Regions from separate parts of the Cetobacterium sp. 2G large genome, predicted to be linked through region 2. Evidence: riboswitches for the same ligand, from Rfam matches in the RefSeq annotation. Region 2 holds a riboswitch; each other region holds the start of a gene.
What was found. A riboswitch is a leader RNA that binds a small molecule or an ion and turns the genes downstream of it on or off. The one in region 2 is predicted to bind cyclic di-GMP.

Region 1 (7,985 bases), on a different contig from region 2:
GTCCAAAAGTTAGATTATCAGTTAAACCATAATAGATATCTCCAAAGAAACTGTAGTTATCATTGTTATGATCCTCACGAATATCTAAGTTATACTCTATCTGCCCAGCCCCTTGCTGGTTAAAATCTCTACTTGTATTCACATTTATATCATAGATTCTACCGTCATCAGTATGAACCCTTAAAACATAATCCCTATCCCTTTTAATCTCTCTATTTCTAAATTCAACAAAGCCACCTTCCTCATTTGCAACTGCAAGTGGGAATCCCATATAAAGAAGTTCCACCTTACTTCCAAGAGGAACGTTCTCCCTTATAACTATGTTGTCATTTTGTATAAAGTATCCTTTCTCCTTTTTAAAAGATACTCCCCACTCCCTTGATGTACTACCGTAACTCCCAACCTCTAAAGAGTGCTCTTTCCAAAGGTCAGGGTAGTATATATATGTATCCCCTATTTTATCATCCTTTACATTGTAAGATGTATTAAACTCTCCATATAAAAGATTTCCCCTATATTCTAAATTTCCAAACCAATCTTTGTCGTAACTTTTCTCCCCTTTATTCTTAGAAAAATTAGCTGAGAAGTTTGTCTTTAAGTATCCCACATCTAAAAGTCCATTGTCATTTGTATGTAAAATTCTCTTTTTATTTGCCTCCTCTTGCATCTTCTCTCTATTTCTATTTAAATAGTATTCGATTTCAAATGGAGGGTTAAAGTTTAAATCCCCTTTTATTAACAGTTTAGCTTCATTTATTTCTAAACGTTGTAAAAACATCGTTTCAAATAAAGAACTCTCTATAAAAAAATCACTATTTTCAGTAATTATATTATCATCTGTTATAGGTATGGTTTTATTGATTCTTCCTATAAAAAGCTTTTTATTTTTCATATCTATGTCAATCTCATCTAAAGATTTTCCTAGACGCATCTGCATCTTTTCATTTTTGATACTGTAGTTATTAAATTGTAAAACTTTAAAAAAGTTTAAAAGTGAAAAATAGTATTTATCGTTCTCTTTTTTTAACTTAAAAGCTCCCTCTTTTATCTTATCATTGATGTTAAAAGTAAAAAGTGCATCTCCTGCTATATCCTCCCCTAGGAGTTCACTTTTCAAAATATCATAGTCCTCTAGAGTTATTAGTCCTGAAGCCTTTAAAGCATTTAAATCTTCTAAGGTATACTCTTGGGAAAAGGTTGTTACAGAGAATAATAGAAAAATAAAGATTCCCAACTGTTTTCTTATTCTTTTTTTGTTCTCCATAAAATTTCCCTCCCTTTTCTAAAATATTTTTATATTGAAAGCTTATTTGTTACCTTTTCATTATCCTTATCTACAATAAAAATCCAATTAAGTTTTGGTAAAAGTTTCAAAGTTTTTTCATCTTTAATATTCTGATTGAAATCTGAGAGCTGTATAGATTCATTTTTTAAAATTGTAAAATCCCCTAAGAAATATCTATTATTACCTTTTGAATCTGTTAGAAACATATTGTATCTTCCAGATCTCTTTCCTGTGTTCTCCATCACTCCGCTAAACTCTAAAGATTTTTTAGATTTTTTTAAACCAAAATCAGTTATCTCTAGATTTGGATTGATAGCTCCTACATACCCTAAAATCTCCATGCTAAAGTTTGTCAAAATAGTTACACTTGTATTTTTAGACTTAACTTTTTCTAAGCTTGGAACCTCCATCTCTTTTATATTTAAAACGGCACTGTACTCTCCCTCTTTAGTTCCCTTAGGGGCTTTAATTAGAAGTTTTATAGTTTTTTCCTCACTAGGTTTTAAAGTTAAAGTTTTAGGATATATCTCACCCCAACTAGCCATTGAGTCTGTTTTAGAATCTAAAAGGGATATATGGTATCTTACGTTTTTATCTGTTCTATTGTACAAGTTATACTCTATTAGTCCACCTTGTCCATCTACCTTTTTATTAAACTCTGTTGGATAGATGTTTATATATGAAAAGGCACTGGAGAACATCAGTAAAAAAAGTAAAAAAATATGTTTAATCATTCATTCACCGTTACCAAACACTTATAAAACTCTATAAAGATTTATCAAATCAGCATAAAGTTAAAAGTATTATTCCTTTTTCATAGAATCCGATTTTGCCCAAAAATATAGACTACTTTCGTTTGTATAACTCTCCAAAGGCTTAAATTCCCGCATAACGAACGGTACATATTACAGTTTTCTTCTGTTCTCTATGAAACTCTGTAATTCCTTAAATTTATACTCGCATTTAGATCTCTATCCATCTTATTTCCACACTCACAACTAAAAATTCTATCAGAAAGTTTTAGGTTTTTCTTGACCGAACCACAGCAACTACAAGTTTTACTACTTGGATAAAATCTTGGTACTTGTATAAATTCTATTCCATTAAATTTACATTTATATTTCATAAATACAACAAATTTATGGAAATTCTGTTCAGCTATCGCCTTTGAAAGATGTCTATTTTTCATCATACCTTTAACATTCAAATCTTCCATTACTATTTTTGATGGTTTGGTTTTCACTATCTCATTTGTAATCTGATGAAGATTATTGTTGCGGATATTTGAAATTCTTCTATGAATGAGCCTAAGTTTTTGTTCAAGTTTCAAGATATTTTGGCTCTTTTGGTAACGGTTTTCACCTCCATTATTTTTATAGTATTTTCTTGAAACTTGTTTTTGAAGTCTTTTTAAAGTTTTTTTAAGTTTTTTTACTCTTTTCCCTTTGTTTACATTTTTAAATACCCTACCATTGGAACAGACCGCTAACTCTTTTATACCTAAATCTATTCCTATTTTTTCATCAGTAAGTTCTACAACATGTTTAGCACTATCTATACCCACTGAGATATACCAATACTTACCATCAAAACTTATTCTTGGATTAGTATATTTCGTATTCATGGGAATCTGCTCTGAAGTTTTTACCCAACCAACTTTTTCAATTAAAACTAAATTTTCTTTTACTTTTAATTTAGAAGTATCATTGTAGAAACTCGGTTTAGCTTTCTTTCTACTCTTGAATTTTGGAAAAGCACTCTGCTTCTTAAAAAATTTTTTATAACTATCACAAGCATCTTTAACAGCTTGTTTTGCTACATTATTTGAAACTTGTGATAACCATTCTAATTCTGATTTCTTAAGTTCTGTTATCTCTTTTCTAAGGATGTTATCAGAGAGAAACTTTCCACCATTTTCGTAGTTTTCTTTTTGTCTATTCAAAGTCCAGTTATATATGAATCTTGCTGTTCCTGTTGATTGCCAAAGAAATAATTCCTGATTTTTATTAGGTTTTAACCTTATCTTCTTTGATAGAATCATCAGAAATCAGCTCCTTTATCATTTGTTTTGCCCTATTTGCTCTCTTTCCTTGAAGTCTACAGCTGAAAACAGTAACTATTTGTACTAGATCTTCTACAAGCTCTTCTTGTTCGATTTTTTCAGTATTGTCTATTATTTCTATTTCAACAGAGTATTTTTTACAAAGATTTTCAATTAGTTCATATCCAAATCTTAATAATCTATCTTTATACAAAAGTACAATTTTTTCAACTTCTCCATCCGTTATGAGATCAACCAGTTTATTGAACCCTTTTTTATTGTAATTTATACCTCTTCCAAGCATGTACAATTTTACATTCTCTATCTGTCTTTCCAAGTCCTCTTTTTGCTTATTAGAGCTAACTCGACAATAACCAATTGTTTTTCTATTTTTTTTAACAATAGTAATTCCTAAAAATTTATTAAGTTGCTCCTCTGAGTAATACCTATATCCACTGTCTGTTTTATGATGTGGCACTAATTTTCCATTAGAATCCCAGTTTCTTAATGTTTGAGCTGTAACATTTAATACTTTTACCATCTCTCTGGTTGAGTAATATTTCATTAATTTCACCTCAACTTATTGTATAATAAAAACTATAAAAATCAGAATTATCTTTCGTAATTTATATTTTTATTTTAACTGTTACTTACCTCTTTTTTCAAAAAAGGCCACCATAATAGTGGCCATAGTTATTTATTATCTTTTTGCTAAAGCTGAAGCATTTGGAACAACTGTTCCATCTGCTTTAATTCCTTCTGTTTGGTTTACAGTAGAAGTATTGTTTACAGTTCCAGCTGTTGGAGTATAACTTGCTTTATACTCTTCATCAGATGTTGTAGTAGGTATTTTACTAAATCTAACAGCTAATGTAGATGTGTTAGTATATTGACCTTCAATTGGATTATTTGTTGTTCCCATTTGCGCTGAATTTATTACAGATTGTAAATTAACTTCTATATTACGAATTGATTTAACCTCAAAATTTCCAGCACTTTTTTCAGTCTCACCAGTTAACGATAAAATTTGACCTCCATTTGTGCTTTCACCAAAACCAGATTCAAACTTTGCATGGCTTTCAATAACTGCGGCTGTTAGTGTATGTGCTAACACGTCGTCACTATCTACATGCTTAAGATTGTTTGTGTTTGATGTATCAGCATTTAATGCTATATTAAGAACTGTTCCTGCTGGAAAGTTAGTTCCATTTGTTTTTCTTATATAAACTTTTCTTGCTACTGTTGAATCAGCTGATGTTCCTGCCATAAGTGTTCCATGATCTAAAACTGCCTTTTTAATAGCGTCTGTTGGTGCTCCATCTGCTGTTCCTTCCGATGATGTAATAACTAATCCTGAGTTAATGATAAACGCTCTTGTTTCAACGTCGATTTGGTTATTTCCGTAAGTTGAGTTATGTACCCCTGTTGATGCTCCAAACGCCATAGCTGATAGTGCAGCTAATCCAAATAAAATCTTTTTCATATTTAATCTCCTCCTTGTTTTCTATAATTTGATTTTCTTAATAAGGTTGTTGCTAATCTCTTCATATATGATTAATTCATAAGGGTCATTTTTCTTCATCCCTTCTAAATCAATAACCTTAGTAACACTTTCCTTTTCATAGATACGTCCCATTGAGTTTCTAGAAACTGTCTTATTCTTTCCTTTAACCTCAATTCCGTACTCTACCCCTCTTTTTAAAGAAGCATTTTTCAAATCAATTTTTAATTTTGTTTTTCCTTTTTCTTCAAAAATCTCATGCTTTACAATATCAATCACAGGTGGTATATCTCCCACATAACCTATCAACTCTAAAGATGCTGAGATTGTAACTCCTGCGTTAGCAACAACTTTCTTCTGGCTCTTATCTAACTCAGGTATCGTAATTGGTACGCAGTTTAAATGAAACCCATACTCTCCAACTGGAGTCCCCTTAGGTGCATTAGCATAAACTTTTAATATCCCAACATCACCAGATTTAACTGTTAAAATCTTTGGATAAAGCTCTACCCATTTACTCATATCCCCACGAATAATACTTCCTGGTTCTACTGAGAATTTATATCTTATAGTTTCCATCCCATTATTTGGAAAGTAAAACTCTTGATAACCATTTCCATTGTCAAATCTCTTTTCAAACCCATCTGGCATTATATGAAAACTGTAACTCAAAAGATTCACAATAAATAAAAACATTACTAATATATACTTCAAAAAAATACCCCCTAGAATTTAAATAAAAAAAAGTTGCAATAAGAATAATACTCTTAATCTTAAAGATTAAAAGTACTACCTATTGCAACTGGCTGCCATTTTACAGGCCCTTTAGTTTTGCGTCACACAGTTTCCTGTGCTTTGCCATATGAAAATGTTTGAAAAAAACCCTTGTTGAATTAATTTTATACTGAAATTTATGAAATGTGAATTTGAAAAAAAATATAAAAAAATTTAGAAATTTTCAAAGTGGTTTTTAAATATTCAAAATACTCTACTTATACCATCAAAAATTTATTGTTCCTTTTTTTAGAAGATTTGAAATTTTATAAGCAATCCATTAAAAACTTTCAAATTTACAATTCCTTTAAATTTGAGTAATACTAATTATAATAGTTTGTATTTTCAATAAAAAAGAGGTGAAAATTATGAGAAAAAAACGATTAAAAGAACTCACTTTTTTATTAGCAGCACTAATAGTGATTTCTAATGTTTCTCTTTCACAAAGCGAAGCAGATGAGGTAACAATTAGCACCATGGGGACAATTGACTTTAACAGATTAGAACAAAACAAGAATGAAGTAAAAAAGGTTATTTATCCTGGAAGGTTTACTTTGGAAAATAGAGGAGCTTATATATACTCTTTGGTAGATCCTGTTCCAATTGAACCAAAACTTTCCTTAGGAACTGAATCAAGGGTGGCTCTTCAAAGTGAGACCATCCCATTTTATATTTACACGAACTATCCTAATAACATAGCTCGATGGGAGTTATCTATATACTCAGTTGAAGATGAGAATTTGATAGCACCTATAGAAGTTATTAAAGGTGACTCTCTTAATGTAAATGAGATGTTATCTTGGCAGTATAAAGAAAAAATTAATCCAAATGATGGTGATGAATATCTTTATAAATTAAGAGTTTATGATAAATATGGAAACTTTGATGAAACAAATATGGAAAAATTTACTTTTCAAGAGAGTGTTGAAAATAATAATATTGAACACAACTTCTTTGGAAAAGATAACACTAAGTCTAGAAGTATCTTAGTTACTGGTTCTAGGGTTAGAGTTTATGGAAAAGGTTTAAATACTATACGAACTATTGATTTAAATGGTCAACCTCTAGAGGTTGATAAAAATGGAAACTTTGTATATGAGATGTATACAGAGAATGAGGGAGAGAAAATTTTAAATGTTAAGTTATACGATAATCACGGAAAAGAGTATAACTATGATATGAGGGTAGATATTCCACGAAGATATGATTTCTTAGTGGGTATGGCTGACATCTTCATTGGGCAAAACTATGTATCTGGAAATGAAGCTATTTTAGCTCCAAATAATGAGTATGATGGTGATTTATTTAGTACAGGTAGATTGGCATTTTACTATAAGGGACTTTGGGAGAACGGCTACAGAGTAACTGCTCAAGCTGATACTTGGGCTAATGAATTTGATTATATGTTTAAAGACTTCTCTAAAAGAACTTCTAGAGAGATGTTTGAAAAACTTGAAAGAGATGATATTGAATTCAATTTAGGAGATGACTCTACATACTATAGAGATACTGAAACAGCTGGTAAGTTCTACTTAAGAGTAGACAAAGATAAATCTCATGCTATGTGGGGAAGTTATAATACTGGCTTTACTGGTAACTACTATGGTGACTATGATAGAAGTTTATATGGAGCAAAAGCTGAGTACCAAAGTTTGCAAGGTACTGATTTTGGAGAAAGTAAATATCAAGTTAAAGCATTTATTTCAGAGCCTGAAACACTTTTCTCATCAGATGAATTTGCAGGAACAGGAGGAAGTGTTTATTTCCTAAGTTTCCAAGATATTGTTACTGGAAGCGCTAAACTTAGAGTTGAAATTAGAGACCCTAGAACAGGAAGAGTTTTAAGAGATATTGTTCTAGAAGAGTTTAGAGACTACGAGATAAATGAACTTCAAGGTAGAATCATCTTAAAAAATCCATTACCTACAATTATAGCTGATGGTGGTTCTGGAGATATTATAAAAGAGATGCCTTACTACGGAGAATCAGTAGTATTAGTTGCAGATTATGAGTTCTACTCTTCTGACACAGATTTTTCTAAATTAACATATGGTACACGAGGTAAAGCTTGGTTAACAGACAATATAGCTCTTGGTGGAACTTTAGTAAATGAGGCTAGAGGAGATGGCTTTGAAGATTATGAGCTTCAAGGTGCAGACTTAACTTTAAGAAAAACAGATAACACATATTTAAGAATGGAGGTAGCACATTCTAAAGGTTCACAAAATATAATTAATAACTTTTCATATAATGGTGGTTATAACTTAGATTTAACGAAAAAAGATTGGGAGGATATATTAAATTATAAAGATTTAAATTCTCTTTACAATAATATTGATGGGTATGCATATTATTTAGAAGGAGAGGTGGCTTTAAAAGATTTC
Region 2 (7,985 bases):
AGAAGATAGAAAGAGGGAAAACTATGAAAAAAAATTTTTTTTTAATGATGTTGATTATAAATATGTTAATAACAGCTTCAGAAAAAGCTTGTTATACAAATAGTATAAATAATGAAACAATTAAAACAATAAAGATAAAAATTAAAGTTGTTCCTTCTTTAAATATAATTGTGACAAAAGATAAAAATAAGGTATTAAAAAATATAGAGATAAAAGGAACAGCAGCGAAAGAAACACTTGTTAAAATAAATAAAAAAGAAGTAAAGATTATAGCGAGCTGTGATAATTATAAATGGTAAGAATATTGGGGAGGGGAAATGAAAAGAATAGCAAAACTAATATTAATTTATTGTATTGTAAAGAGTACTATTTTTTCAGAAGCTCCTGAGGAAGCTTATATTGAGTTAGTGATGAGGGGGCAAAAAAATGAGTTTTATAGAGTTTTGATAAATGAAGAAACTGAAGATATTTATTTAGGTATTGGAGAGTTTATAGATTTTGCAAGAATGGATGATTTGAAGTTTGATAAGAAAAGAATGAGGTTAAAAGGTAAGTTGGATAAGGAAACAGATATTGATATAAAAATTCCAAAAGAATCAAGTGTTGAAACAGAGGAAGATATTTTTATAAAATTAGAAGATTTAGAAAAATACTTTCAAATATTAAATTCTGATTGGGATAATGAAAGATATATATTGAATCTCTATCCAAATTTTAAAACTGCAAGAGAATATCAAGGGGAACTTAATAAACAAAGATCTCTTTTAGCAATGGCTAAAAAAGAGGAGCAATTAAAAAAAGATGGCGATTATATAAGAAAAGAGGGTTCTATTTTATCTCCTGGGATATTGAAGTTTTCGTATGCTAACTCAGATATTGAAAATAATGAATATGCAATAGATATTGATTATGGAACAGAACTTTTATATGGAGAGTTTCAAATATCTCAAAAAATATATCCAGAAAGTAGTTTAGAGTATATAAGACTTCAATATGCTGAGGTTTTTGGAAGCTATTATCTGACTTTTGGAGATTTTTATCTAGAAAGTGATAGTATATTTGATGCAGAAAAAAGTTTAAGAGGAGTAAGTTTTACAAAAAATGAGTATTATGGGATAAAAATTGATAATAGAACTATAATAGAAGGTGATGCATATAATGCAAATCTAGTTGAACTGTATAGAAATGGTAATTTAGATGATTTTCAAATGATAACAGGAAATACATTTAGATTTGATGTTATAAACTTGTCATCAACAGATAGATATACTATAAAAATATACTATAAAGATGGTAGAGAAGAGACTAAAAATATATATATACTGGGAAATCAAAATATTTTGAATCAAGGTGAAACTGATTTTGTTATTCAGTTTGGACAAGGAAATGATGATAAAAAAAATCAATCATTAGCAGAATTTAGTTATGGATTAACAAAAGATATGACAATATTGGCAGGTATGTCTTTTTTAGAGAATAAAGATGGAGATAAATATGATGTTTTAGAAGGAGGAGTGGCATATAGGTTTGGATCAGAGGAATACCCTACTCTAATAACAGGAAAAATTTTAGAAGAATTAAATTATAATGAAATAAATTTTAAAGGAACTGGGGAACAAAAGTTACCTTATAGTACTTATTTAATGGTAACTTATGAAAATTATAGAAATAGGACTGCGGAAAGATTAAAAAAAGATTATTCATATAATATAGATTTAAGTAAAAGTTTTAAACGAATTTCTGGAAGTTTTGGATATTTTAGAAATGTATATAAAGATGATGATTTACATCAACTATATTTAAGTTTAGATTATAATTTGAGTAGAAATCTAAGACTAGGTCTAACTAATGAGTATTATAAATATTATTTTCCTGAAAGTGATTATAAAAAAGTTGAAGGATATGGAATAGAAGCAAGAGCAACATATTCTGGATTTGATGGAATATTAGCTATTTTAGAAGGGAAAGTCAATTATGAAGAGAATCAGATGACTGAAGATGAGATAAAACTTGGAATAGCTAAAGCACCAACAGAAAAAGGATTTTTCAAAAATGTTGATGCAACATTTGAAATAGGTCATTCAAAAGCAAAAGGAACATTTTTTGAAATAAAGTTTACATATATATTTGATGGAAATATATATATAGAATTCCCAGATATTAAAAAAGATAATGATAGAACAATTATCGGTGGAAGAGTAGAAAAATCTTTCTATTTAGGAAACCCATTGTTACCTATGAATAATAATAATGTAACAGATGGATGGGTAGAGGGAAAGGTATTTGTAGATGAAAATTCAAATGGAATAATGGATGAAAATGAAGATATATATGAAGGAGCAGAAGTTATAGCCCCAGGAGGATCAGGAAGTGTTAAAGAGAATGGAAAGTATTTAATAGGAAATATAACTAATAGAGAAATTCATAAGGTAGAAATAAATAGAGAAACAATTGATCCTATGCTTATTCAAGGAAAAGAGATAATAAGATTTAAAGGTGGAATATCTTCAGGAGTAAATGTAGATATACCGTTAGTTCCAGTTTCGATGATAACTGGAATTATTGAAAATAATGAATCTTCAAGTGAAACTGAATACAGTGGAATATTAGCAGGAATGGATGTAATTTTGAAAAAAGATAATAAAGAGGTAAAAAGAACTCAACCTGAGATAGATGGATATTACTTCTTTGAAGATTTACTTCCAGGAAACTATGAAGTAGAGATTATTCCAACAAGCAAAAGATACAAAGGAGAGTTTGATAAACAAAAAATAGAGATAAATATAAAGACAGGAAGAGAAGGACAGTATTATGAAGATAATAATTTCCTAGTAAAAGATATTGAAATAGTTGAAGATGAGATTTTAGATGAAGAAGAGAAAACAGAGGAACTAGCTCAAGAAAAAGAAAAAATAGAGGAGGGAGAAAATGAAAAAAATAGTTAAAATAGTATTAATGGCATTAGTAGTTTTTAGTATCTCATTTTCAAATGAAAGAGATCCAAGAGAGCAAAAGTTGACATATTTAATTGGAGAAAAAGTTGATAACTTTGAGATAACATCTTTAGATGGGACAAAAACTATAAGTTTAGATCAATTAAAGGGAAAAAAAGTATTTTTAAATTTTACAACAACGTGGTGCCCAGATTGTATAAAGGAAAAGGAGATATTAGGACCAGAGTATGCAGAAAAATATAAGGATAGTAATGTTGAATTTATAATTGTATTTGGTCCGTATAAAACTGATAATAAAGAAAAAGTAGAAGAATACATGAAGAAAAATGGATATACATTTACACCATATTATGATACAGAAGGAAAAGATCTTTATAATCAATTTGGTGTAATAAATATTCCTACAACATTTTTTATAAATGAAGAGGGCATTTTAGAAGATGTAAATGTAGAAACTGGATATAAAGATATGGAATATTTCAAATAGTATGAAAAAAAATTTATAAATTTAAAAAAATTTTTCATAGTGAAAAAAATTAGAAAGAAAATAAATTATTTTTCATACAGACTAATCTAAAAAAAAAAGATACAATATCTATATAAATCATTATTGGGGGAGGATATCAGATGGTAATAAATGAAAGATGTATAAATATATTATCTGTTTTAAATGAAACAAATGAATTTACATTAAAAAGACTTTCAGAAAATTTTAATGTCCATACAAGAACAATAAGATACGATATAGACAATATTAATTATATTTTGAAAATGTATAAATTAGATACAATAAGAAAATGTGAAAAAGGAGTTTTTACAGTAAATTTAAAAAATAATGAGATAAATAAAATAATAAATGATTTTAGTGGAATGTTTTCTGAAAATAGAAGAAGATATTTAAAACTTAAATTATTTTCAAAAGAAATCGTTAATTTAACAAAGGAAGCAGAATATTTAAATACATCTAGAACAACTTTAAAAAAAGATTTAATGATAATAAAAGAGGAACTTTTAGAAAAGTTAGTTGAAATAAAAGAGTTACCTTCAAAGGGAATAAAAATATCTGGGAATGAGGAATTGATAGTTCGAGTTTTGGAAAAAGAAATTTTTGAAATTATAGAAAAGCAATTTATAAATTTACCAAATTTAATAAAAAATATGATTGGGAAGATTGTTGGAGATATTTCTCCAGATATTTTAAGAAATAGAGTAAGAGAGATATTAGGAGAAAATTATAATATAAACTATTATAATAAAGTCTTTTGTAAATTAGCAGCAGTAAACACAAGACATAAATTAGAAAAAAAAATAAAAAAATATAATACTGAAGAGATTACAGAATTTATCCTTTGTGAGTTAGGTGAGGAATTTATAAAAAAAGTAGTAGGAGAAAATAAAAATAAAAAAAAGGATAAAATAGTAGAGATAAAGGATGTATTGAAAGAGGTTGTTGCAGAACTAGAGTTAGATGATGAACAAAATCTTATAGAAAATTTACTTTCAGAAATAAATGAAGTTAGAGAAAGACTTCCAATTCCAGAAAAGATATGTGAAACAAGTTTTTATAAAGAGTTTTCTGAGAAAATAAAAGGAACAGAACTTATAAAGAAAGATATTCAAAGTATATTTTACATAATATATAACAATTTACTACTAAAAAATTATGAAGCTTTTAAAAATATGAAAATTTTGTTTGTTTCAGATGAGGTCGATAGTGTAAAAGATATTATTTTAAATAAATTAAAGATTATGTTTAATTTCCAAGAAATTGATAAAGTTTCATCTCACATATTTGAGATATTTGGTTGTGAAAAAGAATATGATTTAATAATAACTAGTGGAAATATAAATGAAATATTAGAAACACCGATTTATAGAATAAATAGATTTCCTTTAGAATCAAACCTTTTAGATTTAAAGTTTTTTATCTTAAAAAATATAAAATAATAAAAAAGGATTAAATCCAATTATTGGATTTAATCCTTTTTTTTATGTGGGTGTGATTCTTTTATAATTAGGAATAGGAAAAAATAGATTTTTAACTGGAATATTATTATCATAAATTTTAATATTCTCTATTGTAATAACACTGTTAATAATATTATTTTTTTTGTAATTATTAAAGTCTTTTATATCAACAGATTCATAAATTTTAATATTATGTTTTTTATATATTTCTTCAACAAGAGTAGGAATAATTGATTTAGGAAGATACTTAAATACAAAAATATTTCTATTTTTTTCAGTCTCAACCTTAGAAAGACTATACCATACAAAAATACTTTCAAAAAGTGTAAATTTAGGTATAAAAAGATTAATTTCTTTTGTCATTTCATCAATATTTGAGTTAGCAAAGTAGTTTAAATTTAAATTTAAAAATGAATAATCATCCACATGAAAAAGTTCTTTAAGATAACTATAGTTTATCCAAGGATTGATTATATGGAAAAAATTAGGATCTGTATAAACATGATTCCCAAGATATTTTGCAAAAATTGGCCGAACTTCTTCAGCCTTATTATGAATAGATTTATTAAAATGGCTTCTAAAATATTTAAAAATATCTATTAAATCAAGAATTCCACTGAGGCAAGTAGAAGAGATATCTTTGAAACTACTACTTTTTAAAAAGATAAATATTTTATAAAAAAAATCAGTATTATAATAGCTAGGCTTATATTTTAAAGCATCCTTAATTGGGATATCTTCAATTTTCTTTTCATGATTAGAAGCCTTTAAACATATGTAAAAACAAAGTAGAGATATTTCTGAATGATTTGAAAATGGGCAATCTAATAACAAAATAAACTCTGATATATCTTTTCGAACTTTATAGAAATTTTTAATTTTTATAAAATCTGTTAGTTCTTTTCTTAGTTGTTTAGGTAAAAAATCCTTTTCTATAAGAAACTTAAAAGTGAGAAGATAAACAAATTTGTTTATAGAGTAAGGAGATCCTAGTAAGGAGATTCCTTTATTTGTTATTTTAATTTTTAAATGATAAGGAGTAATTAGTTTAGAAACCTCATTAAAGTAGTTATTTAAATTTCTTTTAGTAAGTTCTAAATCTTCACAAATATGTGAAAGCTTAATTTGTCGATCTTTAACTAATCTGAAAACAAGATAAAATATTTTTTGATTTTTAGTAAACTGTTGAGAATTCCTTAGAATATTTCGAGAATTTGGAAAATTTCTAATTTTTTCTATAAGTTGTTCAATCTTTAAATTTCCTGATGGTTCAAGAAAAAGTTCGCAATAAATATCTTCAAGGTGTATTTTAGTATGTTGTGTAGAAAGTAAAAAGATATCACTAATATCTTTTAATGAAGATATTTGATTACTTTTTATAAATTTTAATATTTGTAGATGTTTACTATTGATATACATAACTTTTCCCCCTAGATTATAGTTAAGATAAATATATATAAAATAAATAACGTGACAATATTTACCATTTTTTTATTCTTTTCCTTTTTTTAGAAAAAAAGGAAAAGAATACTTAAGAATGTGTAAGATTAAAAACATAGTTTAAATAAATTTTAATAAATAATTTTTTTGAGAATATATTATATTTTAAAATGGCAAACTATGGGAAACTATAGGACGCAAAGCTATAGGGCCTCTAAAGATGGCAGCCAGTTACACTTAATTTAGATAACAATTTTTTTGTTATATAAACTGAGTATTTTTTTATTTTTTTTCAATAAAAAGGAATAAAAAGAAAACGATAGAAAAAACATTAAATAAAAAAAATATATAAAAAGGGGTGAAGTGAATGAGGGATAAAAAAAAATTAAAAAAATTACTATTTTTATCGGCAGTTCTTATTATTACACGGAACACTTATACTAATGAAAAATCAAAAAATCAAATCATTTTGAAACAAATTACAACAGACAATCAACTACAAGTCAATTTAGATGCACCTTATGAAGAGCAAAATTTAGTAACACCGGGAAGAATAATATTAAAAAATAATGGGGGATATATATACTCTATAGTAGATCCAATTCCGACAGATCCCAAACTTTCAATAGAAGCAAATAAAAAACAAAATATGGAAACAGAAGTAATAGAATTTTATGTATACTCAAATTATCAAGAAACAATAAAAAAATGGGAACTTTTAATCTACGAAGAGGAAGATATACATAGACTTGATCCGATAGGAAAGATGGAAGGAACAGAACTACTTTTAAATAAACCAATAATATTTAATTTTAATAAAAGTAGCATTAAAGAGGGTGATAAATATTATTATACTTTAAAAGTTTACGATAAAGAGGGACGTTTTGATCAAACAGATATATATCCATTAGAATTTACAACTCCTATTAATGCAACTAAGAATGTAGATTTAGCTAATAAAGTGTATGGAGATGATGATGCAGTAATAAGAAATATTCAACTTAAAGGTTCTAAGGTAAGAGTTTATGGTAAAGATCTTCAAGGAGTTCAAAAATTATCAATTAATAATAATCAAATTAATTTAGATTCTAAAGGAGATTTTGCATATGAATACTATACAGATATGATAGGAGATTTAAATTTACCTGTATTAATGACAGATGAAGATGGAAATAATTATGAATATCCAATGTTTGTAGATTTACCTAAATCTTACGATTTTGCAGTTGGTATAGCAGATATATTTGTTGGAAGAAATTATGTTTCAGGAAGTGATGCTATACTTCAAGATAATTATAAATATGATGACAACGTTTTTTCATCAGGAAGATTAGCTTTTTATTATAAAAAAGTTTGGGAAGACTATAGATTAACAGCTCAAGCTGATACTTGGGAGCAGGAAACAAAATATTTATTTAAAGGGTTTTCAAAAAGAAGACCAAGAGATTTATTTGAGAAGTTAGAAAGAGATGATATTGAATTTAATTTAGGAGATGAATCAACATACTATAGAGATACAGATACTGCAGGTAAGTTTTACGTGAAATTGGAAAAACAAAAATCAAGTATCTTATGGGGAAGTTTTAATACTGGTTTCACAGGTAATTACTATGCAGATTATGA
Region 3 (7,985 bases), on a different contig from region 2:
CATAAAAATTAAGATTATTTTCTTTTAGAGTAACCGAAAAATCTTTTAAAAATATTTTAGGATTTAAATCTCCAACATATCCTGCTAAATCCATTTTTAGATGTGTTAAAATTTGAACTGTAGAATTTTCTTTTGAATTTAGTTTAGGCAGTGCTATCTCTTTTACACCAACTGTAACTAAGTATTCACCTTTCGGTGCACCTTTTGGTGCTTTTATAAAAATTTTAAATTTTCCACTACGCCCTGGTTTTAAAGTAACTGTTGTAGGAAATATCTCTATCCAGTTTTTCATAGATTTTTCTATTCCTTCATCAGTTAGATAAAGTTGATATTTTAAGGTGTTTTGAGTTGGATTATATAAAGTGTACTCCTGAACCTCTCCTTTACCATCTATTTTTTTATCAAAAGTAACAGGATTTATATTTACATATCCAAAGATATTTACTACTAAAAGGAAAAAAAGAATAAAAATGTTTTTCATAAAACTGCCCCCATGTTTTAATTTAGTGTATAATTCTCTTAAAAAAAGAGAGAATAGAGCTTCTCTCTAAGTTTAAAGGAATTATTATTTTCCTGATCCTGCTGCTTCATAAGTTACTGTTAATGTTGGCATAGCATCTGTAGAAACTTTATTGTCATAAGCTCCTGATCCTGCTGTTGTTGGAACTGAACCTGCTGCTATTGTAGATGTTATTGTTCCTAGATGCTCTCCTCCTGAAAGTGGTGCTTTATATTCGTAAGAATCTACTCCAATATTAGGAGCATTCGTATCTCCAGTCCCATTTACAAGTCTTAAATTAGAAGTTATTTGATTTGCAGGAATTGCTGCTGATCCAACTTTTGTTAAAGTTGTAGTTGTCTTATTTAATGCGATAGTTACATTACCATTATTTTTTGTATCAACTGCTCCATCCGTACCAGTCACTTTAACTTTGAAATTTTTAGCTATTACTGAATCTCCTTTGTCACTTCCTCCAACAATTTTATGATCTAATAAAAGTTCATCTAATATTGTTCCTGCCTCATCTGTTATAACTAGTGCATTAGCTGGCTTTACAACCTCTGCTATTACTCTTACTGGTACTGATGCTCCATTTTCTTTATCTCCTGGGTTTGCTGCAAACGCCGCCATTGATAATGCTATGATTCCGAATAAAACTTTTTTCATTTTGTTTCCTCCCATATGTATTTTTTTTATTTATGTTCCCTAATATATATCAAGTTTTTTGATATTAAAGTTTTTTCTTAGTTATCTCTTCATATGTTGATGAATCTCTAAGTCTAATTCCAGATATATCACTCTTTTTCATTTTTTTCATAGTTAGAACTACATCCTGTGTTGCTTCAACTCCTATTCTTCCTTTTTCCAATGTTTCATATCCATCGTTATTACCAATGATATCTATGTTATACCAAATACCTCTTTTAGAAGTATTATTTTTAACATTAAAAGAGATTACTGTTTCCTTCTCTTTATTTTCACTTATTTTTAAGTTACTTATTTCTAATTTTGGTTTTAAATCCCCCACATAGGCTACAATTTCCAAATTAACATTTAATGCCATACGTGCTGCTGCTGCAACATTTTTTCCATCATCTTTTGCTAATTCTGGTACAGGAACTGATTTAAAGTTTAAAAATGTTGAGTATTCTCCCTCTGAAGTTCCTTTAGGTGCTTTTATATAAACTTTTAAAGTGCTCTCACTTCTTGGTTTAATTGTTATTATTTTAGGACTAAACTCAATCCATTTATCCATATGTCCTTTATACTCACCTGTTCCAGGTAGTGGTACTATTTTAAATCTTTGTGTTTTTGTGCTGTTGTTATACATTGTAAATTCTTGGTAGCCTCCCCCACCATCTATACGTTTTTCAAAAAATGTTGGTGTAATATGAAATGGAAATGTTATAGAAAAAATTAGTAAAAACATTAAAATAATTTGATAAATTTTCCTCATTTGTCCCCCCTAGACTATTTTGTAATTTAAAAAACATTGTATTTTCCCATCCTTTTTTTAGTAAAAAAAGACGATTTTTAGACTAAAATTTATGGAAATAAAAAAGCACTTAGCTTTTGTATTTATAATTACAAAAGTTAAGTGCAACTGGCTGCCATTTTAAAGGCCCTATAGCTTTGCGTCCTTCAGTTTCCTAAAGTTTGCCGTATTGAAATGCTATTATATATTATTTTTTTTATTTTTTCAATTAGAAATTTTTTTATTTTTTTTTAAAAAAACTTCTATAATACCAATAAAGTTTTTTATTTCAAACCATTTCAACTTTTATTAGTACACAATATTGTAGTCAAATTAATATACAAAACCTAACTTATTTTTCCTTTTTTTTGAAAAAAAGAAACAAATAAAAAAATTAATAATATTTTTGAAATTGCTAAATATATTGGACGATATCTCGCGCGTCCTGCAATAGCTGAATATAGGATTACTGATATTACGGACTCCTCTGTTACATTTTGGTATCAAAAACCTGACTCTCCAAAGAAAATATTTCTAACTCTTCCCATGACTCAATTTATTGGAAGATTATTAGCACATATTCCACCTAAAAACTTTAAAATGATTAGAAGATTTGGGCTATATTCTAGAAGATATAAAAATAAAAAACCCAAGAAAATTAAGCTTTTTAAAGGCAAAATTTCTTGGGCTGAACGTATTTTTAAAACCTTTAAGACGAATCCATTAATTTGCCCTAAATGTAACTCTAATCTTGTTCTTTTAGAAATATTCCATATTAAATATGGTGTAATATTTCCTAAAACTGGTTTTTCTTAATACGTTAACTCAAATAACTATTCACCCGCACAACACCTGCGGTATTTTGTGGTATTCACAACTTTGAGCTTTCGCATTATTATACTATTTTTTTTGTCTTATCTCAAATTTTTCAGTATTTTTTTGCCTAAATTTTTTCTATAATTTCCTTATATAATAAAAAAGCATTCTTTTAATTTAATAAAAGAATGCTTTCTATATTCAATTATTTATTTACTCTATTAACTCTCAGAGCATTAAATTTATTTTTGTAACTCTCTTTTTATCATTATTTCTAATAATTTTGAATAATCAAACTCATAAGTTTTGCAAATTTCTTTTCCTAAATATTCGTATAACGAAAGAAGTTCTTTTACATCTGTTCCATCAATTTCAGTTACGATTTCTTCATCGTCCAACATAATACTTAATTTCATTCCCCTTAGCTTATTAAATTAACTATTACAAATAATCTACTAAATTAAATATTAAATTATTTTTTTATTTCTAATAAATTATATATTATTTTTTATTTTTTTTCAATCATAATTGCTAAAGGAACTATTCCCTATTCTAAACTACAATCTATCGTCTCTAACACTAACAAGTTTCTAACTAACTACTAAACAAATAAGAAAATATTATTCTAAAAAGGATATATATAAAAAGAAAGTAAAAATAAATAGAAATACTAAATGAGGTGAATCTTATGATAAGAGCTTTTAAATTAATGTTTTGGTTTTTATTTATCCCTTTGCTTAAAATGATACCAACAGACACCAAAGAATTTTTAAAAAATCCTAAAAATAAAGATATAATTTATCCTGATGAAACTCTTTATTCAGCTTACAATAATTCATTTAATTCTTTTTTAATAACTAACACTAGAATAGTTAGTGTTTTTAAATTAAGAAATAGAATAAATATATTTTCAGTTCCACTTTTCCAACTAGGAACTTTATGTACTTACAGCTTTAAACCTCTTAATTTAAAAATGATATGTATAACCTCTTCTCCTGGGTATAACTTTTACTGGTTTTTCAAATATGGTGTGAATATGGAAAATCTTTCTAATGAAATCTCAAAAGTTGTTGCAGATGTTCAAATTAGTGGCGGGTCTAAATTACAAAAAATATTTTAAATACTGAAAAAATTAAAGGGCATGTTTGTAATAAAAACTACAAACATGCCCTCATTTAATCAAATACTATCTCTTTGAAATTTTATTTTTTACAACCTCATAAATATAGAACAATATAGGAATTAATATCAATGTTAATAGTGTAGAAAATATAAGTCCAAAAATAACTGCTATAGCCATTCCCTTATACATTTCACTACCTTGCCCAATTCCTAAAGATAAAGGAACCATTCCAAATACTGTTGTCATTGTTGTCATAAAAATTGGTCTTAGTCTCGTTCTTCCAGCCTCTAATATAGCTTCTTTTAAAGGTAACTCTCTTTCTAAAAGAATCTTTATATAATCTATTAAAACTATTGCGTTATTTACAACTATTCCTGCTAGCATAATGATTCCAACAAAAACCATTGTATTGGTCTTTTGCCCAGTTAATAAAAGTCCACTATAGACACCTATAACTGAAAGAGGAACTGTTCCCATAACAATAACTGGTAAAATATATGATTCAAATTGTGCTGCAAGTATAAAATAAACTAAGAACATCGCTACTACAAAGGCTGCCTTTAACTGCTCATTTACTTCAGCCATATTTCTTCCACTTCCACCAAAAGAATATGTTATCGTTTTAGGTAAACCTGCTTCGTCTAAAATCTCTTTTATATACTTTTGACCTGTCACTAAATCGAGCCCATTCGTAGTATTAGCATCAATGGTTACCATTGTAATCTTATCCTCTTTATCTATTCCGTAAGCTCCCTCTCCTATTTCAAAAGTAGCTATATCTTTAAGTTTTACAACTCCACCATCTTTTGATTTTATTCTTAGCTCTTGAACCTTTTCAGGTGAGTTTCTAAACTCTTCACCAAGTCTTAAACTTACGTCTACCTCTTCATTTGCTGTTTTTATCTTTATTGGAGCTCCACCTAATATTTGGTAACTTACTGAAAGCGTTAAATCATTAACTTTAACTCCATAGTATTCCATTTTTTTTCTATCTAAAAGTATTCTCACTTCTGGATTTCCATTGACCATAGAGTTATTTATATCTGTAAATCCTGGATTTGCTGCCATTTTTTCTGAAATTACTTTTGAAACATAACCTAATTGATTTAGATCATCAGATTTTAAAATTAAAGTTATATCTCTTCCTGTTCCTCTTCCAAAAGCCATTCTAGGAACTAAGTTTAACTTTACATCTGGAATATGTGATATCTTTTTTCTCGTTTCATTCATAATCTCTTGAACTTTTTTATCTCTATCACTTTTAGGACCAATATCTATCATAACAGAAACAGCTTCTTTACTAACTGAAGATATAAATTTTTTCGTTTGTGGATCTTTCCCAACAATAGCTTCTAACTCTTTTGTAATTCTATTTGATTTTTCAATCTCCATACCACTTGGCATTTCAGCTATAATAGTATAAACTCCATCGTCAGTTGTTGGCATAAATTCTCCACCAATTTTTTTAGACCCATATCCTACAATAACTACAAATAGAACAACCATAGCTCCTAAAACTATACCTTTATATTTTAGTGATAGTATTAAAACTTTAGAGTAATACTTCTTTATAGTTTTTAAAATTTTTCCTTCTTCATGAACTGTAGTTTTAGATTTTAAAATTCTACTACATATCATAGGAACAAATGTTATTGCTATTATTAAAGATGCTAATAAAGAGAACGTTATTGAAAAAGCCATATCTTTATACATCTCTTTTGCTCTTCCCTCTCTTATAACTATGGGAATAAACACAGCGATTGTTGTTGCTGTTGAAGCTATTATTGGAATAATAACTTCTGAAGCTCCATTTTCCGATGCTTCCATCCTATCTTGTCCTAACTCAGTTAAGTGCCTAAAGATGTTATCTAAAACAACTATTGAGTTATCCACTAGCATTCCCACTCCTAAAGATAATCCCATTAAAGATATTATATTTAATGTCATTCCTTTAGCTCCAAAGAATCCAAATGTTGCAATTATTGAAACTGGTATAGCCACTGTTACAACTAGAGTTGCTCTCCAATCTCTTAAGAAAATAAATAGAATTATTCCAGCTAGAACAAGCCCTGTTATAGCGTTACTTTTTACTGTATTTATAGATGTAGTTATATCCACAGCAGAATCTCTATTTATAGTAAACGATGCCCCTTTAGGTAAAAGAGGCTCCATCTTTTTTAACTCCTCTTTTGCTATCTTAGAGATTTCAACTGTGTTTCCAACATCACTCTTTTCTATATTTATTATAATATTATCAATTCCATCAGTTCTACCATAACTATCTCTATCTTTTATACTTAACTCTACCTTAGCAACATCTGTTAGGTATAACGTTTCACCATTGGCATTTTCTAAAACAATCTCTTTTATGTCCTCTAAAGTTTTAGCCTCTCCTGAAACTTTTACTAAATACTCTTTATCTCCCTCTCTTATATATCCAGATGGAAAGTTTAAACTTGAACTTTTTAAAGTACTATATAAATCTGTTACTGAAAAATTATAAGCCTCTAACTTCTCTGGGTCAATTGTTACTTTAATCTCTTTTTCAAGTCCACCAAAGATACTAACACTTCCTACACCCTCAATTCTCTCAAGTCTTGGGATAACAACATTATCTGCAAAACTTTTTAAGTTTATTAAATCCTCTCCCCTTAGTCCAATAAGCATTACCCTATCTCCAGAAGATGAAGTTTTTCTTATAACTGGTTCATCTATATCATCTGGTAGGTTATTTCTTATTCTACTAACAGCTGTCACTAAATCGTTTACTTTATTATCTATAATAACACCATATTCAAACTCAACTGTCAGTGCTGATTTTCCCATAGTTGATTTAGTCGTTATTCTTTTAATTCCTTCTACACTTGTTAAACCTTTTTCCACTTCTTTTGTAACTAGCTTCTCCATATCATCTGGAGAGGCACCTTTCCAACTTACTCTAATTGCAGCCATTGGCATATTATAATTAGGCATAAGTTGTGTTTTTAAATTAACTAACGTCAATATCCCTAGTATAACCATTGATATTATTATCATCATGGTAACAACTGGACGTTTTATTGAAAACTGTACTATATTCATGTGTTCCCCCTAATCTATAATGTTTACCTTATCTCTATCCTCTAATAAAAATTGTCCCTCTGTTACAAGTTTCATATTAGAATAAAGTTCGTCACTTATAACCTCTTGTTTATCTCCATTAGAATATCCTCTTTCAATCTTTATTCTTCTAGCTTCATCATTTTCTACAACAAAAATATACGAATATAGTTCCTTTATAACAATGGCATTTTTAGGAACTAGATATCCATTTTGTTTACCAGTTTCAACTAGCACTTTAGAATACATACCTTTTTTTATTTTTTCCTCTGGATTTTCAATCTCTACTTTTATTTGGTATTTTTTATTATCTTTATTAGCTACGGGATTTATTTCATATACACTACCAAAATAGTTATTTTCAATTCCCTCTAAATCTATCTCTGCTTTATTTCCAACAGATAGTTGACTTATCTCATGAACAGAAACTCCTGTTTTTACAAGAATTTTACTAATATCTACAACTGTTACTAGATCAGTATTTGAAGGTATTTTTTCATAAAGCTTCAGATTTAAATCTGTAATAACTCCATCTAATTTAGATTTCACAACTAAATCTTCAAAATCTTTTTTAGCTGATAAATAAGTTGCTTCTGAACTTTTCAAATCACTTTCAGATTGAAGATATCCTGTTTTTTTAGTTAGATACTCATCCTCTGATATAAGATTTTTGTCATAAAGTTGTTTAAACTTTTCATAGTTTTTTCTTTTTATTTCAAAATCTGCTTTATTAGATACATACGTTGCTTGAGCTTTTAAGTAAGCTGATTGCACTTCTTGGTCCTCTAAAACTAATATAATTTGACCTTTTTTTACTTTATCTCCATTTTTAAAATTTATCCTTTTTACAGTACCACCTGTTTTAGTTACAACTTTAACCTCATTTAAAGGTTCTGTCACTCCACTTGATATATTTAGTCTTGTTATTAACTCTGGTTTTACTTCAGATACTTTAATATTTTTTCCTAGTT

Region 1: linked by a shared signal. The riboswitch ahead of H5J23_RS10570 (hypothetical protein) and the one ahead of H5J23_RS10040 (hypothetical protein) in region 2 are both predicted to bind cyclic di-GMP.
Region 3: linked by a shared signal. The riboswitch ahead of H5J23_RS12065 (hypothetical protein) and the one ahead of H5J23_RS10040 (hypothetical protein) in region 2 are both predicted to bind cyclic di-GMP.

Annotation. Positions count from the first base shown of each region.
Region 1 covers NZ_JACHTH010000006.1:9,691-17,675, forward strand. The annotation lists gene H5J23_RS10545 (hypothetical protein) at 1-1,264, opposite strand, end outside; gene H5J23_RS10550 (hypothetical protein) at 1,294-2,019, opposite strand; gene H5J23_RS10555 (RNA-guided endonuclease TnpB family protein) at 2,211-3,326, opposite strand; gene H5J23_RS10560 (IS607 family transposase) at 3,292-3,891, opposite strand; gene H5J23_RS10565 (hypothetical protein) at 4,027-4,809, opposite strand; gene H5J23_RS10570 (hypothetical protein) at 4,831-5,541, opposite strand; cyclic di-GMP riboswitch class I at 5,622-5,697, opposite strand; gene H5J23_RS10575 (hypothetical protein) at 5,970-7,985, shown strand, end outside.
Region 2 covers NZ_JACHTH010000005.1:1,518,802-1,526,786, reverse strand. The annotation lists gene H5J23_RS10070 (hypothetical protein) at 1-9, shown strand, start outside; gene H5J23_RS10065 (hypothetical protein) at 24-299, shown strand; gene H5J23_RS10060 (hypothetical protein) at 318-2,945, shown strand; gene H5J23_RS10055 (TlpA disulfide reductase family protein) at 2,929-3,441, shown strand; gene H5J23_RS10050 (HTH domain-containing protein) at 3,582-4,901, shown strand; gene H5J23_RS10045 (helix-turn-helix domain-containing protein) at 4,944-6,341, opposite strand; cyclic di-GMP riboswitch class I at 6,525-6,601, shown strand; gene H5J23_RS10040 (hypothetical protein) at 6,730-7,985, shown strand, end outside.
Region 3 covers NZ_JACHTH010000007.1:315,342-323,326, forward strand. The annotation lists gene H5J23_RS12055 (hypothetical protein) at 1-481, opposite strand, end outside; gene H5J23_RS12060 (hypothetical protein) at 566-1,168, opposite strand; gene H5J23_RS12065 (hypothetical protein) at 1,233-1,958, opposite strand; cyclic di-GMP riboswitch class I at 2,098-2,173, opposite strand; gene H5J23_RS14350 (transposase) at 2,370-2,792, shown strand; gene H5J23_RS12075 (hypothetical protein) at 3,035-3,208, opposite strand; gene H5J23_RS12080 (hypothetical protein) at 3,481-3,912, shown strand; gene H5J23_RS12085 (efflux RND transporter permease subunit) at 3,979-6,996, opposite strand; gene H5J23_RS12090 (efflux RND transporter periplasmic adaptor subunit) at 7,006-7,985, opposite strand, start outside.